DNA from 2 places in the Robinsoniella sp. genome. Region 2 is predicted to be linked to the other one. Evidence: predicted binding sites of a transcription regulator. Region 2 holds the regulator's gene; the other holds the start of a gene.

Region 1 (4,700 bases), on a different contig from region 2:
AATCTTGCGAAACCGGAATAGGGTTGTTGTACTAAGTATTAGTATAACAACCCTATTCTTTTTCGCCTCCTTTTATCCATATAAAAGCGCAGCTAGTGCCGCCCGGCACTAGCGGCGCTTTCCGTTATTTCAACTAAAGTTTTAAAAACTCTATTGATTTGTATCTACATACTTTTTAATATTGGACGCATTCACATATTTTTTAGCCTTATCACCTTCTACCACAACCAGTGTAGGTGCCTGCATAACTCCAAATTTCTGTACCAATTCCTGATTTTCTTCTGCATCGATCACGACGTAATGCTCATTTCCCAGCATTTCCTTTGCAATCTTACAGTTTGGACAGGTCTTTGTGGTAAACAGATATTTAATCCCCTTGCCGGGTTCTACCTTTACATCGTCTTTAGATATGGTAACAATGCTGCTATGAACCTTGTGCAGACAAGATTGATCGACATCGTATAACTGGCGGTTTTTATATTCCTGGGTCTTCCCATCGTTCCAGTTCTGAACCGGACGGTAATACCCTGTAATACGGCTGTATACCTCAGCTGTCTCTCCGCATTCCGGGCATACAAAATGCTCCCCTGCAATGTAACCATGATTCTTACATACGGAATATGTCGGTGAAAGCGTATAATAAGGCAGCTTATAATTTTCTGCGATCTTGCGTACCAATGCAGCCGCTGCTTTCCAGTCCGGAAGCTTCTCGCCAAGGAATGCATGGAATACTGTTCCTGATGTATACAGGGTCTGTAGTTCATCCTGTATATCCAGCGCTTCAAAAATATCAGGTGTATAATCTACCGGCAAATGAGAACTGTTGGTATAGTACGGAGTATCTCCGTCTTTGCCTGCAGTTTTTATATCCGGCCAGCGTTTTCTGTCATGTTTTGCAAGACGATATGTTGTAGATTCAGCAGGTGTAGCCTCCAGATTATATAAATCGCCGTATTCCTCCTGATAAATGATCAGACGGTTTCTCATATAATTTAACACTTCTTTTGTAAACTGCTGCGTCTTATCATCGGATAGATCCCTGCCAAGCCATCTTGCATTTAAACCAACTTCGTTCATACCGATTAACCCGATAGTTGAAAAATGATTGCTGAAGTCTCCCAGGTAACGTTTCGTATATGGATACAGCCCTTCGTCCAGAAGTTTCGTTATGACATCTCTCTTGATCTTTAAGGAACGTGCGGAAATATCCATCATACGGTCCAGACGCTTATAAAAGTCTTCTTTGTTGCTTGCCAGATATGCAATACGAGGCATATTGATCGTCACTACTCCTACGCTGCCTGTACTTTCTCCTGAGCCGAAGAATCCACCGGTCTTCTTGCGCAGTTCACGAAGATCCAGACGCAGACGGCAGCACATACTTCTCACGTCACTTGGTTCCATATCGCTGTTAATGTAATTTGAAAAATAAGGTGTACCATATTTAGATGTCATCTCAAATAACAATTTATTGTTTTCCGTGTCAGACCAGTCAAAATCTCGGGTGATAGAATATGTTGGGATCGGATACTGGAATCCTCTTCCGTTTGCATCTCCTTCAATCATAGTCTCAATAAATGCCTTATTGATCATATCCATCTCTTTTTTACAGTCTTTGTAGCAGAAATCCATTTCCTTTCCGCCTACAATTGCCGGAAGTTCCGCCAGGTCGCCCGGAACAGTCCAGTCAAGTGTAATATTGGAAAATGGTGCCTGGGTTCCCCATCTGCTGGGTGTATTTACACCATAAATGAAAGACTCGATACATTTTTTCACTTCCCGGTAATTCAGTTTGTCTGCCTTTGCAAACGGTGCCAGATAGGTATCAAATGAAGAAAATGCCTGTGCACCTGCCCACTCATTCTGCATAATCCCAAGGAAATTCACCATCTGATTACAGAGTACGGATAAATGCTTTGCCGGTGCCGAAGTAATCTTCCCTTTGATTCCTCCCAGACCTTCCTGGATCAGCTGCTTTAAGGACCAGCCTGCACAATATCCGGTCAGCATTGACAAGTCATGAATGTGGACGTCTGCATTTCTATGTGCTTCCGCGATTTCTTCATCATAAATCTCAGACAGCCAGTAATTTGCCGTAACGGCACCTGAGTTGCTCAGGATGAGACCTCCGACGGAATATGTAACAGTAGAATTTTCTTTTACACGCCAATCCTCTACCTTTACGTAGCTGTTGACAATTTCTTTGTAATCCAGGATCGTAGATTTCATATTGCGGATTTTTTCCCGCTGTTTCCGATATAAGATATATGCCTTTGCCACATCTCCGTATCCTGCCTGGACAAGCACGTTTTCCACACTGTCCTGAATACTTTCTACATCGATGACCCCATCTTTAATCTTCCCCTGGAAGTCGGCTGTCACACGAAGGCCCAGAAGACTTGTCATATCCTCATTAAATTCCTTTTGTGAAGCTTCAAATGCCTTTGTGATGGCATCACTTATCTTCCCTAAATTAAAATCTGCTACTTCCCCGTCACGCTTTACTACTCTAAACATACCCATGCTCCTTCCAATTCTCATACATCAGCTCATCTATTGTTCTAACTGGAAATGATATATTTTCAGTCAAAAAAGCTCCATTCGTCTTCCCGTTTAAGAGCGACTGCAATTATTGTAGCAAATAAATTATTTACCGTCAAGCCAAAAAAGTACCATATCTATGTATTATTTTTGGCACATAACACTAGATATAGTACTTTCCCTTTATTTTACAGTATTTAGCCTGTGCCTCAACCTGTCACATTTCCATAAATTTCCATAGGCACATATGCTTTCACATAAATCCCTTCTGCACGGTAATCTTCTTCCAGAAGCTGTCCGTATTTCCGTATTAACTGGATCAAACCCGCATCAGCATAGGGATAGATACGCTCGATCAAAATATTTTTTTCCTGGAGAATCTGTTCTAAAATATTTTTCAGCTCATCCAGACCGTCTCCTGTTTTGGCAGAAATGCACAAAGTTTTATCTGCCTTAAAATCACGCAGGGTTTCTTTTTCCGTAACCTTATCCTGTTTATTAAAAAGTGTCACCACAGTTTTATCTGTGACACCCAGATTCGCCAATGTTTCATAAACAACATACATCTGCTTTTCCATCTGTGGATTTGACGCATCTACCACATGCAGGATTATGTCGGCATATTTTGCCTCCTCCAGTGTACTGCGAAACGCCTCGATCAAATGATGTGGAAGCTTTCGTATGAATCCTACCGTATCCGTCAGCAAAATCTCCTGTCCGCCGTTTAAAGCAAGCATCCTGGTAGTGGGATCAAGGGTTGCAAACAGCTTGTCCTCTTCCAGTACCTGTGCATCTGTAAGATGATTCAATAGGGTGGATTTCCCTGCATTGGTGTATCCAACAATCGCAGCAACCAGGGTCTGGTTCTTGCTCCGCTTCATGCGCACCACTTCACGGTGCCGCTTTACGTCCGCAAGCTCACGGCCCAGCTGGGCAATACTGTCTTTGATCAGACGCCGGTCCATCTCCAGCTTCTTTTCACCTGGTCCTCTGGTACCTATACCGCCTCCAAGACGGGACAGCGAGCTTCTAAGCCCTACCAGACGCGCCAAACGGTACTTTAACTGCGCAAGCTCCACCTGAATCTTCCCTTCGCTTGTAGACGCCCTTGCAGCGAAGATGTCCAGTATGATCAGGGTTCTGTCCATAACTTTCATATCCAGTTCCTGCTCCAGATTCCGAAGCTGCGCAGGTGAAAGTTCATCGTCGCAGATCACCCCGGTTGCAGAAAGTTCATAAGCCATTTCCCGCAGTTCCTGGATTTTTCCTTTTCCGATATAAGTGCCCGGATGGACCTGTTCCCGGTTCTGGATGATACGCCCCACCGTTACGGCTCCCGCCGTGGAAACCAAGTCTTTTAATTCATCCAGGGATTCCTGTGTATCATCGTCATCAGACGTGCTGACGCCTACCAATATCACTTTTTCTTCTAACTCTTCCATTTCAAATAAATCCGTCATATTCTCTCCTGTTAACGTGTGGACAGGAAGTCATATTCTTTCTTGCCTGCCGCATCATTTGGGTATTTTGCTATATATGCTTTTGCCTTGTCCTTTGCAGTCTGGAAATCCTTCTTTCGCTCATATGCCACAATCTCATTATAGAACAGGTCCTGCTTACCAGTCTCTCCATTCAGAGCCAGTCCCTTTTGGATCGTTGCAATTGCAGCATCGGGGGCATTATCTGCCAGATCACACAGGGCGATTCCATTATATGCCTCGGGCGCTTCACCAAAATCCTGCAGATACTGCTGATATACGTTTCTGGCAAGCTTGGAATCCTCCAGTTTTAAATAGACTTTACCAAGAAGCAGCGCAGATGCCTTGTCCTTATCCTCAACCGGCTTTATCAGCTCTTCTTTTGCTTTTTCATAGTTCTCCAGATAATAGTATATGCGTCCCCGCTGATAATAATCCTCTGTTTTTTCTCCGCCGATGTTTAAAGCCTTCTGCAGATATTCGTCTCCTTTTGCTGACAGGTTTTTTTCTTTATAAGCTTCATAGATGTTCCAAAACAGATCATAGTCCTCCGGTGACAGTTCCGATGCTTTGTCAAAATCTGCTTTTGCTTTCGCTTCATCCTCTTTTTGCAGATAACAGGTTCCCCGCATATAATATGCATCCCCGTCTTCATCTGCGGTTAGAATCTGAGTGCAAGTC
Region 2 (16,759 bases):
GGAAATTTACAGTCTCCCTTCCGGATGAGGTGATCGTGGCGAAAATGGATGGGAAGATGATGGTTCAGGTAGTGATCAATCTCCTGGATAATGCAATGAAGCACACAAAAGAGGGTGGGCGCATATCGGTCCTTGCCAGCTTCCGTAACAAGAAAGTCTTTATACAGGTTGAAGATGATGGGGAAGGCATAGCGGAAAATATGATGGGAAAGCTGTTTGATGAATTTGTTACATCTGCAAGCGGCGACTCCAAACAAAAGCAGGGCATAGGCCTGGGGCTGGCGATCTGTAAGGCAGTGGTCACAGAACACGGCGGTGAAATATGGGCAGAGAATAAACCGGGCGGAGGCGCCAGACTGACATTTTGGTTACATGCAGAAAGGGTGAATGCAGATGGAAGATAAGAAAAATATACTAATAGTGGAAGATGATAAATACATTATTAACTTTATCTCAATGAGCCTGAAGAAAGAGGGGTACCGGTACTGTGTGGCAAAAGAAGTACAGGATGCCGTAAGCCTGTTCTATGCCAACCGTCCCGATATGATCATTTTAGATCTGGGACTTCCGGACGGAGATGGCATGCAGGTCATTGAGAAAGTCAGGGAAGTATCCGAAGTGCCCATAATTGTTGTTTCTGCACGGCAAGAAGAACAAGAGAAGATACGGGCACTGGATGCGGGAGCCGATGACTATGTAACAAAACCTTTTTATATGGGAGAGTTGATGGCTAGAGTCAGAGCTGCACTTCGTAAACGCACCGGAGGTGTGGAAAAAGTCCAGGAAGAAATCTTCCGGTGTGATTATCTCACGGTGGATAACGAAGCACATAAGGTTCTGATCGATGAAAAAGAAATCCATCTGACTCCAATAGAGTTTAAGATTCTGAATTTATTAATTGAAAACAGGGGCAAGGTCCTTACCCATAATTATATTCTTCATCAGATCTGGGGGTATACAGAAGGCATTGAACCCGGGAATCTGAGAGTGTTCATGGCAACTCTTCGAAGAAAGATCGAAAAGGATCCTGCGGATCCCAGATTTATTCTGACAGAAGTGGGAGTAGGGTATCGTTTTACATCGTAAAACAGTCCTAGTGCTCCATCCGGCCAGAAACGATAGCAGCACTATTCGCACCTTTTTTTTATTTTTTCTTCATCAACTTCCACCAGGATGATATCTGTCCCGATTTGCGTAACACATTCCCAGGGAATGATAAATTCGGTATCCCTGCCTAAAAAGGAGCAGATTTTCCCAGGGCCCGGAACAATTAAGAAGAGAATGCGTCCGGTACGTGGGTCGATATCCACATCGCTGACGCAGCCAAGACAGCCGCAGGTACATACATTAATAACTTCCTTTTGTTTTAACTCACAAATACGCATAAAAGTTCCCCAGTTATATATTTTTACATTATATTGCGCATCTTTGAGGAATATTCGTAAAATCAGCGCGGTTTTTTAATAAAATTGATTGACAGGGATTAAGGGATTGGATATACTCAAAACAGAAAATGCATACTACATAAAATGGGCAGGGGAGATATGCCCGGGTGGAGTAGATAAGGAGGTAAATATATGAAGTGTCCATTTTGCAATCAGGACAATACAAGAGTTGTAGACTCCAGGCCGGCAGATGATAATAATTCCATCAGACGGCGCAGGCTGTGTGATGAATGCCAGAAACGTTTTACGACTTATGAAAAAGTGGAAACCATTCCCTTAATTGTAATTAAAAAAGATCAGAACAGAGAACAGTATGACCGTTCCAAAATAGAAGCGGGTGTACTTCGGGCATGTTACAAAAGACCCATACCGGTTCTTAAAATAAATGAAATGATAGATGCGGCAGAAACGGAAGTTTTCAACAGAGAAGACAGAGAGATTGAAAGTACCTTAATCGGCGAGATAGTCATGGACAAGTTAAAGGAACTGGATCCGGTGGCTTATGTGAGATTTGCGTCGGTATATCGGGAATTTAAAGATGTGAATACATTTATGGATGAATTAAAGAAAATTTTGAAATAGAGGAAAAAAGAATCCGAAAGGATGGAATCGCCGGAGGGCGAAACATCTTTTCGGATTCTTTTCAACTTCATTGTTATAAGGTCAGAAAGCATTTTTCAAACACGCTCTAAAATGAGTCGGAGCGAAAAATCTTTTTCTTTCTTTTTTCACCCAGTGCTTTTACAAAAGCCAGTATCGTCTGGTATTTGTAAATCAGCTGGTAGCAGATCAGGTTCAGAGCCAGTGCGGCGATGACATCAATGATCGTATGCTGTTTCAAGAAAACCGTTGATAATACAATGGAGACTGTCAGTAATAATACGCATGCCTGTAAGACCTTATGTTTTTTCAGTACACTGCTGCTGCCAATTGCGGTACAGCATGCCACGGAATTAAATACATGGATGCTGGGGAAAATATTGGTAGGGGTATCAATCGTATAAAGATATCGGACTAAATCAACAAAAATATTGTCCCGCTCAAAGCTCCTGGGGCGCAGTGTGTGGCCATTGGGCCAAATCAGAGAGATTACTAAAAACAGCGTCATTCCAATTGCAAGAGTAGCAAGGAGATGATAGTAATCTTTTATGTTTTTTTGAAACAGGGCAAAATAAGTTACAGTTGCGGCTATGTAAAAAAACCACAGAAAATAAGGAATGATAAAAATTTCTGAAAAAGGGATCAGGTCGTCTAAACGGGATTGAATAATTTCCCGGTGGTCAACCACATGACTCTCCAGAAAGGAAAACGACAGCAGATAAAAAATGCCGTATACTGGAATAATCCAGAGATGTTTACTGCTCTTTTTTGCATTCACGTAAAAGGTTCCTCCCGTTGCATAAAGTTTTTCATAATTCGTATGCAGTTACTTTTCTTAAGCTCCTCTAAATCAAGAAAATTATATCATAATGGAAGGTTTAGAACAATGCAGTTCACGTTAAGTTCACAATTGTTCAGAAAAAATTAAGAGGAAGTTGATGGAAAATTGAGGGAAAGCACCAATATCTTAGCTGTCTCGAAATCCTTAAAAATGTCTAAAACAAAAACAAATTGTCGTTTAGACAGTTGCGCGTCATATACCTAAAGTGTTATACTCTTCATAGATTAAATAAAGTGCAGGTGAATCCTTTGAAAAGAAGAATTGAACAATTACTAAATGGTATTTTTGAATATAAAGCTCCCACCATGATAATTTCTATTGATGAAATCCGGGTTCTGGTTAAAAAGGGGGAGTCATTCAGGGGCAGTTTTGAGATCAGCAATCCGGAGGAGAAGAAGATGAAGGGATTCATCTATTCTTCCAGTGCCAGGGTTGCTTATGAGCCATCTGATTTTTTTGGAAACAATGAAAAAATTGTTTATGAAATTGATACGACAGGAATGGAAGAAGGCGAGGTGTTAGAAGGCGCCTTTACGATTTGTTCCAATTTGGGAGAATACCGTATTCCTTTCCGTTTGGAAATTGAGTATTCAAAGGAACAGGAACTGGCAGTGGCTTATAAGAGCCTGGATGAATTTACCGCGCTGGCAAAAGAAGATTTCCAGAAGGCCTATGTCTTGTTTATTTCATCCGAGTTTTATCATATGCTGCCGAAATGGACACCCTCCTATGCATCCCTCTATGAAGGCATCCGTGGACAGAATTTCAGCTATCGCAGTCTGGAAGAGTTTTTGGTTGGCTGTGGAAAGAAAAAGCCGGTCAATCTGCATATGTCAGAGCAATCCAGATGTTTTCCGGCAATGACCCAGTCAACGAAAGAAGTACTGGCAATTACCAAGGACAACTGGGGATTTTTACGTCTGGATATACAGGCTGATGCAGACTTTATTTCCATTGATCATGAGACGGTTACTACAGATGAATTTGTGGGAAGCACTTATTCTCTGGAATATGTGATTGATATGGAAAAGCTTCACGGCGGGAAAAACTTTGGCAGGATTACCATACGTTCCGGCTATGAAACGCTTCAATTTGAAATTGAGGCATTTAAAGCAGTGAAGGGTTCCGGAGAACGGAAAGGATATAAACAGCACCGGGCAATTGCCAGAATGCTTTCCTCTTACATGGATTTTCGCTTAAAGCGGAAAAAGCTGGGGGAATGGCTTGATATATCTGAGAAGGCACTTGCAGAATACCAGCAGGCAGGAGGAAGCCACGTGTTCTTTGAACTGTACCGGGTGCAGCTTCTTTTTGCAAGAGAGCGGATGGTAGATGCTTGTATGGCACTGGAAGAGATCGAGAATCACAAAGAAAGGATAGACAGGCCGGAGCTTACTGGCTATTATCTGTATCTTACCACATTTTATAACCGGGATACAAAATATATTGATTATATAGAAGAAAAGGTATATGAACTTTATCTTCAGAATAAGGAAAACTGGATGCTGCAGTGGATTCTGCTCTACCTGCAGGAACCATCGGTATGCGGTCCCCTGGACCGGATGGCAGCAGTACGGGATCAGTTTATCTGCGGCTGTACAAGTCCGGTAATGTTTGTGGAAGGGGTACAGATTATACAGAAGGAACCCCTGATTTTAAAGCGTCTGGATGACTTTGAGATACAGCTCCTGCGTTTTGTGTGCAAGGAAGAGGTCATGAACCGGGAGATTGCAGAGCAGGCTGCTGAACTAACCCTGCGGCACCGGGAATTTGACGAAGGACTTTTCTTGGTCCTGTCGTACTGTTATGAGAAATACCCGGTTAAGAGCATCATATCAGCGGTGTGCAGCCTGTTAATCAAAGGGCATAAAACGGATAAGAAATATTTTAAATGGTACGCGAAAGGGGTAGAGTATGAACTGCGCCTGACTGGACTATATGAGTATTATATTGAAACAATGGAGGAGGATACCGATAGGATTCTGCCTCAGATGGTGCGGATGTATTTTGCTTATAACAATACCTTGAGTTATAATAAAAAGGCATTTGTGTATGCCAATGTAATCAGAAATCACAGCAAAGATCCGGAAGCCTACAAGAGCTACCGGCCTGCCATGGAACGGTTTATGGTTGACCAGCTGGCACTGGGAAGAATCAGCAGAGATCTGGCGCTTATTTATGATACCTTTCTGACCAAGGCGATTATGAATAAGCGGATGGCAGACGGACTGGCAAGGGCAATTTTTACTTATGAGTTAAAATGTGATATCCCACGTATGAAGTCTGCAATTGTTATCCACAGCCAGCTAAAGAACGAGATACGGTCTGTGATACAGGATGGGAAGACGTATGTGCAGCTGTATACCGGGGATTACCGGATTTTGTTCGAAGACGAAGAGGGAAACCGGTATGCTTCTGAGATTCCCTATACATTGACAAAATTAATGGACCGTCCGATTTTTGGGGATTATTGCAGGGAGCTCTGCCCGGATAATGCGGGGCTTGTATTAAACAGCTGCTATTTGGATTCCAAAGAAATTCTGATAACATCAGCCAATGCGGACAGCTACGGAAGGCTTTTGGAAGTAGAGGGGATAAGGGAGTCTTATAAAGAACAGCTTCGGAGCAAAATACTGGAATATTATTATGACCATCCTGCTGCAGAACAGCGGTATGAGTATCTTCACCGTATCGATTATCATGTGTTTGTGCAGACTGATAAAAAGAAATTAATAGAACTTCTCACCGAAGAGGGGATGTGCCAGGAGGCATTTGGTCTGGTGAGCATCTACGGTCCGGAAAATATAGACCTGATCCAGCTGGTCCGCCTGTGCAGCAGGACGATTCTGGAAAAGGAATATGCGGCTGATGACATGCTGCTGTTTCTGTGTGCTTATTGTTTTAGCAGTGAAAAATACGATGAGACCATTTTATCTTATCTTCTGATGTATTATGACGGCCCGATTGAGATCATGAAAAATATCTGGAAAGCAGGCAGGGAGTTTGGTCTGGATGGCTTTGAAATGGAAGAGAAGATCCTGATCTTTGTACTGTTTATGAGAACGGGAGAGGAAGACACCGAAGAGATTTTTGATTCCTACCGTAAAAAGATGGGGAAAAAGCAGATCTGTCTGGCATATGTCATACTCAGCGCTTATAATTACTTTGTAAAAGAAAAGCGGGTTGCGCAGCCGGTATTTGATTATATTGAACGGCTGGCTGTGAAGCAGCAGGTACCGGAACGTATCTGTGAACTTGCACTTTTAAGAAACTATGCAAAGAAGCCGGATCTGACGGATGGGCAGGAAACGGTAATTAACCGCATGATGGAAGACATCTCCTATGAAGGGCTTCGTTTTGCATTTTTTGAAGAACTGCCGGATGCATTTACAAGGCCATACCAGCTGTCTGACAAAACTTATGTGGAATACCGTGCCAATCCAAAATCCAGAGTGGTTCTGCATTACCGCCTGGGCGGGGAAGAAAATGGGTTTAAAACAGAACCCATGAAGAATATGTACGAAGGCATCTTTGTAAAAGAATTTACGTTGTTTTATGGAGATAAATTGACCTGGCATCTGGTGGAGGAGCTGGATAACCAGACGATTACTACAGAGGATCAGACAATTCATTATACGAAAAAGTCAAAGCCGGAAGGAAACAGCCAGTATGATTTGATCAACCATATGATGGAAGCCATTCAGACTGGAAATAAAAAAGCGGCAGAAGACAGTAAGCAGACCTATATTGAGCAGAATTATTTTATCAGCCGTTTGTTCCCGTAAGCCTGAAAGCCGGGTGGTACCGCAGATCCGTTTGACGGATTCCGGGGCAGGGGCAGATATTGCTGTGACTCATGGTATTATGTATTCAATACCCGCTGCTTTGGGCGGGGGTTATGATTTAAAGATTCAGTAAATAAGATGGAGGCACCTATGATTAAGGAAATAAATGAGGTCATTGTCGGATTTGATCTGGGAAGAAATTTTTCACTGATTACATTTTATAACCACAAAATTTCAGATCCGATTACGATCAGTATGGAGGAGGGAAAGGATAATTATCTGATTACCACCCCCAGAGACATCTTCCCTTTGGTGGAGGGGAAAAAAGAACTGGGAGATGTCCTGTTAAGTAATTTTTTTAAAGAGTGCTTTGAACTTCTGGGAGTAGAAGACGTGGCAAGTAATATAAGCATTATGGTTACGATGGAGAAAATGGAAGAGCCGTGGGTGAGTGCAATACCATCATCCCTGGCGATGCTGGGTACACCAAGAAGTAATGTGTTTTTACAGGATTACCGGGAGAGTTTTTTCTATTTTACCCTGAACCAGAAAAAAGAACTCTGGAATTATAAGGTTGCCCTGTTTGAATATGAAGACTCTAAAATTACGGCATTTGAACTGGATATCGATTATAAGACCAGACCGGCGCTGGTAAGGGTAACAAAAATGGCGCAGCTTGTCCTGGATCAGAAAGTCAGAAGAGGAAAAAAGGACTCCGACTGGGATCTGGAAAGAGACCGTCTGTTCCTTGGACTGATACAGAAGATTTTTGCAAATAAGATCTTCTCTTCCACGTATCTCATCGGAGATAATTTTGATAAGACCTGGGCGGTGCGTTCCCTACAATACCTCTGCAACAACAGAAGACATGTTTTTCAGGGCAGAAACCTCTATACAAAGGGAGCCTGTTATGGGGCAATGCATAGAAAAGGACTTGCCGATATCGGAGATTATCTGTATGTGGGAGAAGACATGGTAGAAGTAAATGTGGGGATGCAGATGCAGATTCGGGGCAAAGAAAGCTACTATCTCTGTCTCAATGCAGGTATGGACTGGTATGAGGCATATCATACTTATGAGCTGATCCTGGATGATACGGATGAATTAATTCTTTATTTCAAGCCAATCGATACCAGCCCGGCAAGAACCCACAGTATTTTTCTGGAAGGACTCCCTGTTCGTCCCAATAAGACAACCAGACTTGAGGTAAATATCTCTTTTCTGTCGGTACACAAATGTAAGGTGTCCATACGGGATCTGGGATTTGGAGGTTTGTTTCCCTCTTCCGGCAAGACCTGGGAAGAGATTATTGATGTATAGAAAGGAGATAAAGCATTGAGCGGATATGTATTATGCCAGATAAAAAAGGCAAAAAATCCATATTATATCGAGAGTATCAGTACGAATATTTATTCCATCGAAGAACTGTGCTATTATCTTCAGCAAAATATCTATCTTATTGATAATACGATTATCAACGAAAAACTCTGTGACTGGATCAGGGATGAACTGGGGCTTACAAAGTTATACCGGAAACTCTACCAGCAATTAGAGAAAGATGAGAGTATCGGCAATTTTATTCTTCCAATCTTCAAGGAGATCGGCTACCTGTCTCATCAGGAGTTCCAGCAGATTCAGGAAGAAATTTCTAAAATAGAAATCCAGCCGGATGACTTGAGAAGGAAGATGAAAGCCGATTATCTTGTTGAGTATGGCATGTATATCAATGGGATACAGGAGTATTACCAGATATTGAAGGACCGCAATCCGGGCAATCTGGGCATTCAGTTTTATGCATCTATTCTCTGTAATATGGCAGGGGCTTATGCAAAACTGTTCTTATTTGAAGAAGCTGCAAACAGCCTGTGGCAGTCCTACGGAATTGTAAAATCCAAAGATACATTTCAGAAATACCTTTCGATCCTGCCGCTATATCTTTCAAAGGAAGCATATGAAAAACGGCTGGAGGATGTAAAGGCTGATAAGATCATGGTAGCGGAACTTCAAAAGCGGAATGCCCAGATTTGCAAAGAGGCAGTGAACAGTGATCTGGCAAAAAGTCTGAAGGGAATGGAGCCGGAGGAAATTGTGGAGAAATTAAAAGCCCAGTATCATAAGAGTACCTGTTCTTAAATGGACTATTTCAGAACAACTGGGAGAATGCATACTCGCCATCTTACGCCCCACTTTGCGGTAAATTTTTCATAATTGACAGTCCTGTTATTTTATGTTAGTATGATTTTACTGATTTACCAGAGTAGAGTGCTCAATCGGTAAATAAAAAAAGTGTTTGGTATAAAATGGAGGATTTGTTATTATGAAAAAGAAAATGTTATGCATGGTGCTGGGGACTGCTTTAGCAGCAGCAATGATTTCCGGATGCGGTTCATCCGGTAACGGAGAAACTAAGGCGGCAACGGAAGCTTCCAAAACATCAGAAGCAGCAACAACAGAAGCAACATCATCGGAAGCGGCAGCCACAGAGGCGGCATCAGACGCCGGCACTACGGAAGCAGCATCCTCAGAGGCAGCGGCAGCTACAGGTGGAACCTTTACAGTAGGATTTGACCAGGACTTCCCGCCAATGGGATTTGTTGGAGATGACGGTGAATTTACAGGATTTGACCTGGCGGCAGCGGCAGAGGTTGCTAAGCGCCTGGGTAAAGAAGTAAAATATCAGCCGATTGCATGGGATGCAAAAGACATGGAATTAAATTCCGGAACCATTGACTGTATCTGGAATGGTTTTACCATGAATGGACGTGAAGACGATTATACCTGGTCGGATCCATATATGAAAAATGATCAGGTAATTGTTGTAAAAGCAGATGCCGGGATTGAAACTTTAGCTGATCTTGCAGGCAAAGTAGTAGACGTGCAGACAGATTCCAGTGCTCAGGCGGCATTAAATGACAAGCCGGAACTCTCTGGCAGCTTTGGACAGTTAATAACCGTAGCGGATTATAATACCGCATTTATGGATCTGGAATCCGGAGCAGTAGATGCGATTGCAATGGACAACGTAGTGGCAAGCTACCAGATTCAGAAAAGAAATGCAGATTTCAAAGTACTGGATGAAGCCATTGCAGCTGAAGAATATGGAATCGGATTCAAAAAAGGCAATGATGAATTAAAAGATGCTGTTCAGAAAGCGTTAGAAGAAATGGCAGCAGACGGAACACTTGCTAATATTTCCAATGAATGGTTTGGGAAAGACATTACAATTATAGGAAAATAAAGAAATACGCAAAAACAGAGGGGAAACTTCCCCTCTCTTTTGCGATTGATACAATTTGGAGGAAGCAAACATGGATTACGCAATGATGTTATCAAAATTATCAGAGGGAATGCTGACGTCTGTTGCAATATTTGGACTGACCCTATTGTTTTCCATACCGCTCGGGCTGGTAATTACATTTGGTCGGATGTCAAAGAACGGTGTCATTCGAAATATTGCAAAGATTTACATATCAATCATGCGCGGTACGCCGCTGATGCTGCAGCTGATGGTGGTTTATTTCGGGCCATATTACCTGTTTGGCATTAAGATTCAGGCATCTTACCGTTTTATAGCAGTTATCATTGGGTTTGCACTGAATTATGCCGCATATTTTGCGGAGATATACCGCAGTGGTATTGAGTCTATGCCGGTGGGGCAGTATGAAGCTGCAAAACTTCTGGGATATAACAAAGTGCAGACATTTTTTACGATTATATTACCCCAGGTATTGAAACGAATCCTGCCATCTATTACAAATGAAGTGATTACCCTGGTAAAAGATACTTCTCTTGCAATGGTAATCGCGGTATCGGAGATGTTTACGGTTGCCAAAGCACTTGCATCATCCAGTACCAGTGTCATGCCTCTGGTGGCAGCGGGTATCTTCTACTATATCTTTAACTTTGTTGTAGCATTTCTGATGGAAAAGGCAGAGAAGAAGATGAACTATTACCGTTAATTGTTCTTCAGACAGCAGGGCTGAGGAATGAGGCGCAGCGGACTGCGCTCATAACTAATTGTGTAAAAATCAGGAAAGGATTGCCCGCAGGGATTCACTTCTTACGGAAGCGGGCAGTGTCGTAGAATGACTGCGATGCAAAGGTAGGTCAGATGAATTATTTGGAAATTCATAATATAGAAAAAAAATTTGAAAATCTGGAAGTTCTGAAAGATATCTCTCTTACGGTGAAGCAAGGGGAGGTTGTGGCGATCATTGGTCCTTCCGGTTCCGGAAAATCAACGCTGCTGCGCTGTGCAACGCTGCTTGAGACGATGGATTCCGGTGAACTTTCCTATTTGGGAGAAAAAGCAGTTACCACCGGAGCGGATGGAAAGGCGGTTTACGCAAAGCCGGATCAGCTGAAAAAAATCCAGCAGAATTTTGGTCTGGTGTTCCAGAATTTCAACTTGTTCCCTCATTTTAATGTACTGAAGAATGTAATGGATGCCCCCGTTAGAGTTCAGAAACGGGATAAGGAGCAGGTGAAGAAGGAAGCAAGAGAACTGCTTGCTAAAATGGGATTATCCGAGAAAGAAAAGGCATATCCTTTTCAACTCTCAGGAGGACAGCAGCAGCGTGTATCCATTGCGAGGGCGCTGGCTTTAAATCCCAAGGTTTTGTTCTTTGATGAACCGACTTCAGCCCTGGATCCGGAGCTGACCGGAGAGATCTTAAAGGTTATTAAAGATCTGGCGGCAGAGCACATGACTATGGTCATTGTTACCCATGAAATGAACTTTGCGAAGAATGTGGCAGACCATATTATCTTTATGGAGGGCGGAGTGATTGTGGAACAGGGAAAACCTGAGGAATTATTTCGGTCAGACAATGCCAGAACGCAGGAGTTTTTGGGCAAATTCCACTAAAATGTCAATGCGTGTCGTATTTTATAGAATTATTCTTGCTTTATAAATTACAATGTTATATAATTTTGTAGGTGATCGGTCTTGAGCGTGTTTGTAAATTCATTCCCGCAATTTGCACGCCCCACTATGGTCATGAAACTGATAACTATATGAAGAAGGATAGGTGGATTCAAAATGGAAAAAAGAGAATTACTCTATGAAGGAAAAGCAAAAAAAGTTTACACAACAGAAGATCCGGACGTATTAATTGTAGACTACAAAGATGATGCAACAGCATTCAATGGCTTAAAAAAGGGTACTATCGTTGGTAAAGGTGTTGTTAATAACCGTATGACCAATCATGTTTTTAAAATTCTCGAGGCTGAAGGCGTTCCAACACATTTGGTTGAAGAATTAAGTGACAGAGAGACAGCAGTTAAAAAGGTAGAGATTGTTCCATTAGAAGTTATCATCAGAAATGTTGCAGCAGGAAGCTTTTCGAAGAGACTTGGCGTACCGGAAGGAACGAAATTCTCAGCTCCTACTTTAGAATTTAGTTATAAAAATGACGATTTAGGTGATCCGCTTATCAATGATTATTTTGCAATCGCATTAAATCTGGCAACAAGAGAAGAAATTGAAGTAATTTCCAAATATGCTTTCAAAGTAAATGAAGTATTAAAAGCATATTTCTTAAAAGCAAATATTGAATTAATCGACTTTAAGATCGAATTCGGAAGATATCATGGACAGATTATCCTGGCTGATGAAACATCACCGGATACCTGCAGACTTTGGGATGCATCAACCCATGAGAAATTAGATAAAGACCGATTCAGAAGAGACATGGGAAATGTAGAAGAAGCTTACAACGAAGTATTCTCTCGTCTCGGATTATAAGAAAAACAAAAGACACAGTGGATATTACATCCACTGTGATTTTCGTAAAAGAAATATTAGTGTACAGCATTGCACAATAATTGGGAAATGTTGTACCAGTGCCGGGCGGCATTAGAGCGTGTTTTAAAATTGCTTTCTGGCAGCTGTGCGTCACACTTTGTGGGAGATTTGTCCCGGATGAAGGGCGACAAGCGTACTACGTAACCTGAATTCGGGGCAAATATACCGCAAAGTGGGGCGTGCAGATGGCGGGATTATCAAACACGCTCTAGGTAACAAGTCAACGGGTGCATGTAGAAAGGCTAGATGAATGAACAATCATTTACATGAACAAGTGGAAGAGTTTGACGGATTAAAAGAAGAGTGTGGGGTATTCGGTATCTATGATTTTGACGGAAACGATGTTGCATCCACCATTTATTATGGATTATTTGCATTGCAGCACAGAGGACAGGAGAGTTGTGGAATCGCAGTGAGCGATACCCAAGGTCCAAAAGGCAGGGTTCAGTCCTACAAAGGAATGGGGCTGGTCAATGAAGTATTTACAGAAGACAGTTTTGACAACCTGAAGGGTGACATCGGTGTAGGGCATGTCCGTTATTCCACAGCAGGCAGCAGTACGCGTGAGAATGCACAGCCATTGGTATTAAATTATATAAAAGGAACGCTGGCGCTGGCGCATAATGGCAATCTGATCAATGCGACGGAACTTCGTGACCAGCTGGCATATGACGGCGCTATTTTTCAAACTACGATTGATTCGGAAGTAATTGCGTATCATATTGCAAGGGAACGGGTAAAATCAAAAGCGGCGGAAGAAGCGGTGAAACGCGCCATGATGAAAATTAAGGGAGCCTATTCGCTGATCGTCATGTCCCCCAGAAAATTAATGGGAGCAAGAGATCCTTATGGATTTCGCCCCCTTTGTATCGGTAAAAGGGATCATGCATACATTCTGGCAAGCGAGACCTGTGCACTGGATACAGTAGGTGCTGAGTTTGTAAGAGATGTTCTTCCGGGAGAAATTGTAACTATAACGAAAGACGGCATACAATCGGATACCAGTATGTGTCTCCCCAAAGAGCAGGAAGCCAGATGTATTTTTGAATATATCTATTTTGCAAGACCGGACAGCAGGATTGATGGAGTCAGCGTGTATCATTCCAGAATCCTTGCAGGTAAATTTCTTGCAATCGATTCACCGGTGGAAGCAGACCTGGTAGTAGGTGTGCCGGAATCAGGCAATGCAGCGGCACTGGGATATTCTCTCCAGTCTGGGATTCCATATGGAACAGCTTTTGTCAAAAACGGATATGTGGGTCGAACCTTTATCAAGCCCAAGCAGAGCAGCCGTGAGTCCAGCGTCCGTGTGAAATTAAACGTTTTAAAAGAAGCAGTAAAAGGAAAGCGGGTTGTCATGATCGATGATTCCATCGTTCGTGGAACTACAAGCGACCGGATTGTAAGCATGCTAAAAGAGGCAGGAGCGGCAGAGGTACATGTAAGAGTCAGCTCACCACCGTTTTTATGGCCATGTTACTTTGGCACAGATGTACCGGCAAGGGAGCAGCTCATCGCCTACAACCGTACCGTGGAAGAAATCAGACAGGTAATCGGAGCTGATTCACTGGCTTATCTGGCTGTCAGACGCTTGGGGGAAATGATCGGAAACCGTCCGATCTGTAAAGGATGCTTCACAGGAGTTTATCCAATGGAGCCTCCCACAGAAGACATCCGCGGTGAATACACGAAATAGGTACCCGTATTTATAAAATGCTGAAATTACAGGATAAATAAGAAGGATAATAGAGGAGATATAAAATGAGTACAGACAGATATCAAAGTCCGTTATCGGAACGTTATGCAAGCAGGGAAATGCAGTATATATTTTCACCGGATATGAAATTTCGTACCTGGAGAAAATTATGGATTGCCCTGGCTGAAACAGAAAAAGAATTAGGGCTGAATATTACAGAAGAGCAGATCGAAGAATTAAAAGCCCATGCGGATGAAATTAATTATGATGTGGCAAAAGAAAGAGAAAAAGTAGTTCGTCATGATGTTATGTCCCATGTGTATGCATATGGTGTACAATGTCCGAAAGCAAAAGGGATCATCCACTTAGGAGCTACATCCTGCTATGTTGGCGACAATACGGACATCATCGTAATGACAGAAGCATTAAAGTTAGTAAAGAGAAAATTAGTCAATGTAATTGCAGAACTGGCAAGCTTTGCAAATGAGTACAAGTCCCTTCCGACACTGGCATTTACACATTTTCAGCCTGCACAGCCCACAACTGTTGGAAAACGTGCCACACTTTGGATGCAGGAATTTATGCTGGATTTAGAAGATCTGGATTATGTGATTTCTACCATGAAGCTTCTGGGTTCCAAAGGAACAACCGGTACACAGGCAAGCTTCCTGGAATTGTTTGACGGAAATCAGGAAACAATAGACCAGATCGACCCTATGATTGCAGCAAAAATGGGATTCAAAGAGTGCTATGCAGTATCCGGACAGACATATTCCCGTAAAGTAGATACCAGAGTGGTAAATGTATTAGCCGGAATCGCTGCAAGTGCGCATAAATTCTCCAATGATATTCGTCTGCTTCAGCATTTAAAAGAAGTGGAAGAGCCATTTGAAAAGTCCCAGATCGGTTCCTCAGCAATGGCATATAAGAGGAATCCAATGAGAAGTGAGCGTATTGCTTCCCTGTCCAGATTTGTAATGGCAGATGCATTAAATCCTGCAATTACTTCTGCAACACAGTGGTTTGAAAGAACCCTGGATGATTCCGCTAATAAGCGCCTTTCTGTTCCGGAGGGATTCCTGGCAGTTGACGGTATTCTGGATCTGTGCCTGAACGTGGTAGATGGACTTGTGGTATATCCAAAAGTAATTGAAAAGCGTCTGATGTCAGAACTGCCATTTATGGCAACGGAAAATATTATGATGGACGCTGTAAAAGCAGGCGGTGACAGACAGGAACTTCACGAAAAAATCCGCGAACTATCTATGGAAGCGGGAAAGAATGTAAAAGTGGAAGGCAAGGACAATAACCTTCTGGAACTCATTGCAGCCGACCCGGCATTCAATATGTCATTAGAGGAACTGAAGAAAACAATGGATCCTTCTAAATATGTTGGACGCGCTCCATTACAGGTAGATAACTTCCTTACGAAGAATGTAAAGCCTATTTTAGAAGAGAATAAAGAAATTTTGGGTATGAAAGCAGAAATTAACGTATAATATAAGCAAGTAAATTCAAGAGATATAAATACAAGAAACGTAAATATAAGAAATAAATATAAGATATAAAAAATTAGAAATAAAAATAAGAAACAAAATAATAGAGACATAATATAAGAAATGTAAATAGAAGCAGATGAGATGCCCTGGAGCGTGTTTGAAAATGTATTTCCAACATCTTTACGTCCTGAAAATTGGAACGAACAGATAGCAGAAAGCAATTTTTATACCTTCCGGGAGCCGCCGTACATATGTTTAGTAGAGCATTGCACAGTTAAATGTGCGGCGCTGTACTGGTGCGGCGGCTTATTTTAAATTTGCAGAAACCCCATGAAGTTCAGCAGTATGTATAAAAAACAGGAGAGAAGAGATGATAGAAGAAGAAAATAAATCAGAAAACAAATCGCAATACAGAGAAGGAAGCAAAGTGGATAGTAAAAAAGAGAATGGTATGGGAATTAACAGGGGAAATCCGGGAGCGCTGCTGCCCATTGGTATTTTTTTAGTTATATTTATCGGGATGGGATGTGTCACCGGGGACTTTTACAGTATGCCTGCGATTGTGGGATTTTTGATTGCCCTTTTAGTAGCATTTGCCCAGAACCGCAAACTGCCCTATGCAGATAAAATCAGTGTGATCACAAAAGGAATCGGAGAAGAAAATATTGTTACCATGTGTCTGATCTTTTTGGTGGCAGGCGGTTTCTCAGGTGCCGTTAAGGCTGCCGGAGGTGTTGAGAGCACGGTAAATCTGGGATTGTCTATTCTCCCATCCAATATAGCGGTTGTAGGATTGTTTTTAATCGGCTGCTTTATCTCCATATCCATGGGTACCTCCATGGGAACCATTGCAGCCATGGCGCCAATAGGTGTGGGGATCAGCGATAAAACCGGCATTGCTCTACCAATCTGTATTGGAGCAGTTGTCTGCGGTGCTATGTTCGGGGACAACCTTTCCATGATATCAGATACTACAATCGCAGCTGTTCGCACCCAGGGATGTGAGATGAAGGACAAATTTAAAGAAAATTTCTTTATTGTTCTGCCGGCTGCAATTATTACGATGATTTTATTCCTGGTTATTTCA

What was found. The regulator NrdR, encoded in region 2, represses ribonucleotide reductase genes. The targets are predictions, from matches to a motif close to CACAANATNTTGTG.
Region 1: ACH2DQ_RS08695 (ribonucleoside triphosphate reductase) is a predicted target of NrdR. The motif match lies at 2,703-2,716, and genes of this name have one in related genera.

Annotation. Positions count from the first base shown of each region.
Region 1 is NZ_JAWYAJ010000187.1:139-4,838, forward strand. Features, by position in the region: gene ACH2DQ_RS08695 (ribonucleoside triphosphate reductase) at 151-2,517, opposite strand; gene hflX (GTPase HflX) at 2,751-4,001, opposite strand; partial or broken gene ACH2DQ_RS08705 (tetratricopeptide repeat protein) at 4,013-4,700, opposite strand, start outside.
Region 2 is NZ_JAWYAJ010000072.1:4,714-21,472, reverse strand. Features, by position in the region: partial or broken gene ACH2DQ_RS03735 (ATP-binding protein) at 1-404, shown strand, start outside; gene ACH2DQ_RS03730 (response regulator) at 394-1,086, shown strand; gene ACH2DQ_RS03725 (YlmC/YmxH family sporulation protein) at 1,128-1,385, opposite strand; gene nrdR (transcriptional regulator NrdR) at 1,578-2,027, shown strand; gene ACH2DQ_RS03715 (phosphatase PAP2 family protein) at 2,134-2,823, opposite strand; gene ACH2DQ_RS03710 (DUF5717 family protein) at 3,135-6,671, shown strand; gene ACH2DQ_RS03705 (hypothetical protein) at 6,634-6,804, shown strand; gene ACH2DQ_RS03700 (DUF5716 family protein) at 6,822-7,991, shown strand; gene ACH2DQ_RS03695 (hypothetical protein) at 8,007-8,804, shown strand; gene ACH2DQ_RS03690 (amino acid ABC transporter substrate-binding protein) at 8,989-9,909, shown strand; gene ACH2DQ_RS03685 (amino acid ABC transporter permease) at 9,980-10,630, shown strand; gene ACH2DQ_RS03680 (amino acid ABC transporter ATP-binding protein) at 10,783-11,538, shown strand; partial or broken gene ACH2DQ_RS03675 (DUF6783 domain-containing protein) at 11,594-11,662, opposite strand; gene purC (phosphoribosylaminoimidazolesuccinocarboxamide synthase) at 11,713-12,417, shown strand; gene ACH2DQ_RS03665 (DUF6783 domain-containing protein) at 12,516-12,626, shown strand; gene purF (amidophosphoribosyltransferase) at 12,728-14,173, shown strand; gene purB (adenylosuccinate lyase) at 14,239-15,672, shown strand; gene ACH2DQ_RS03650 (Na+/H+ antiporter NhaC family protein) at 16,124-16,759, shown strand, end outside.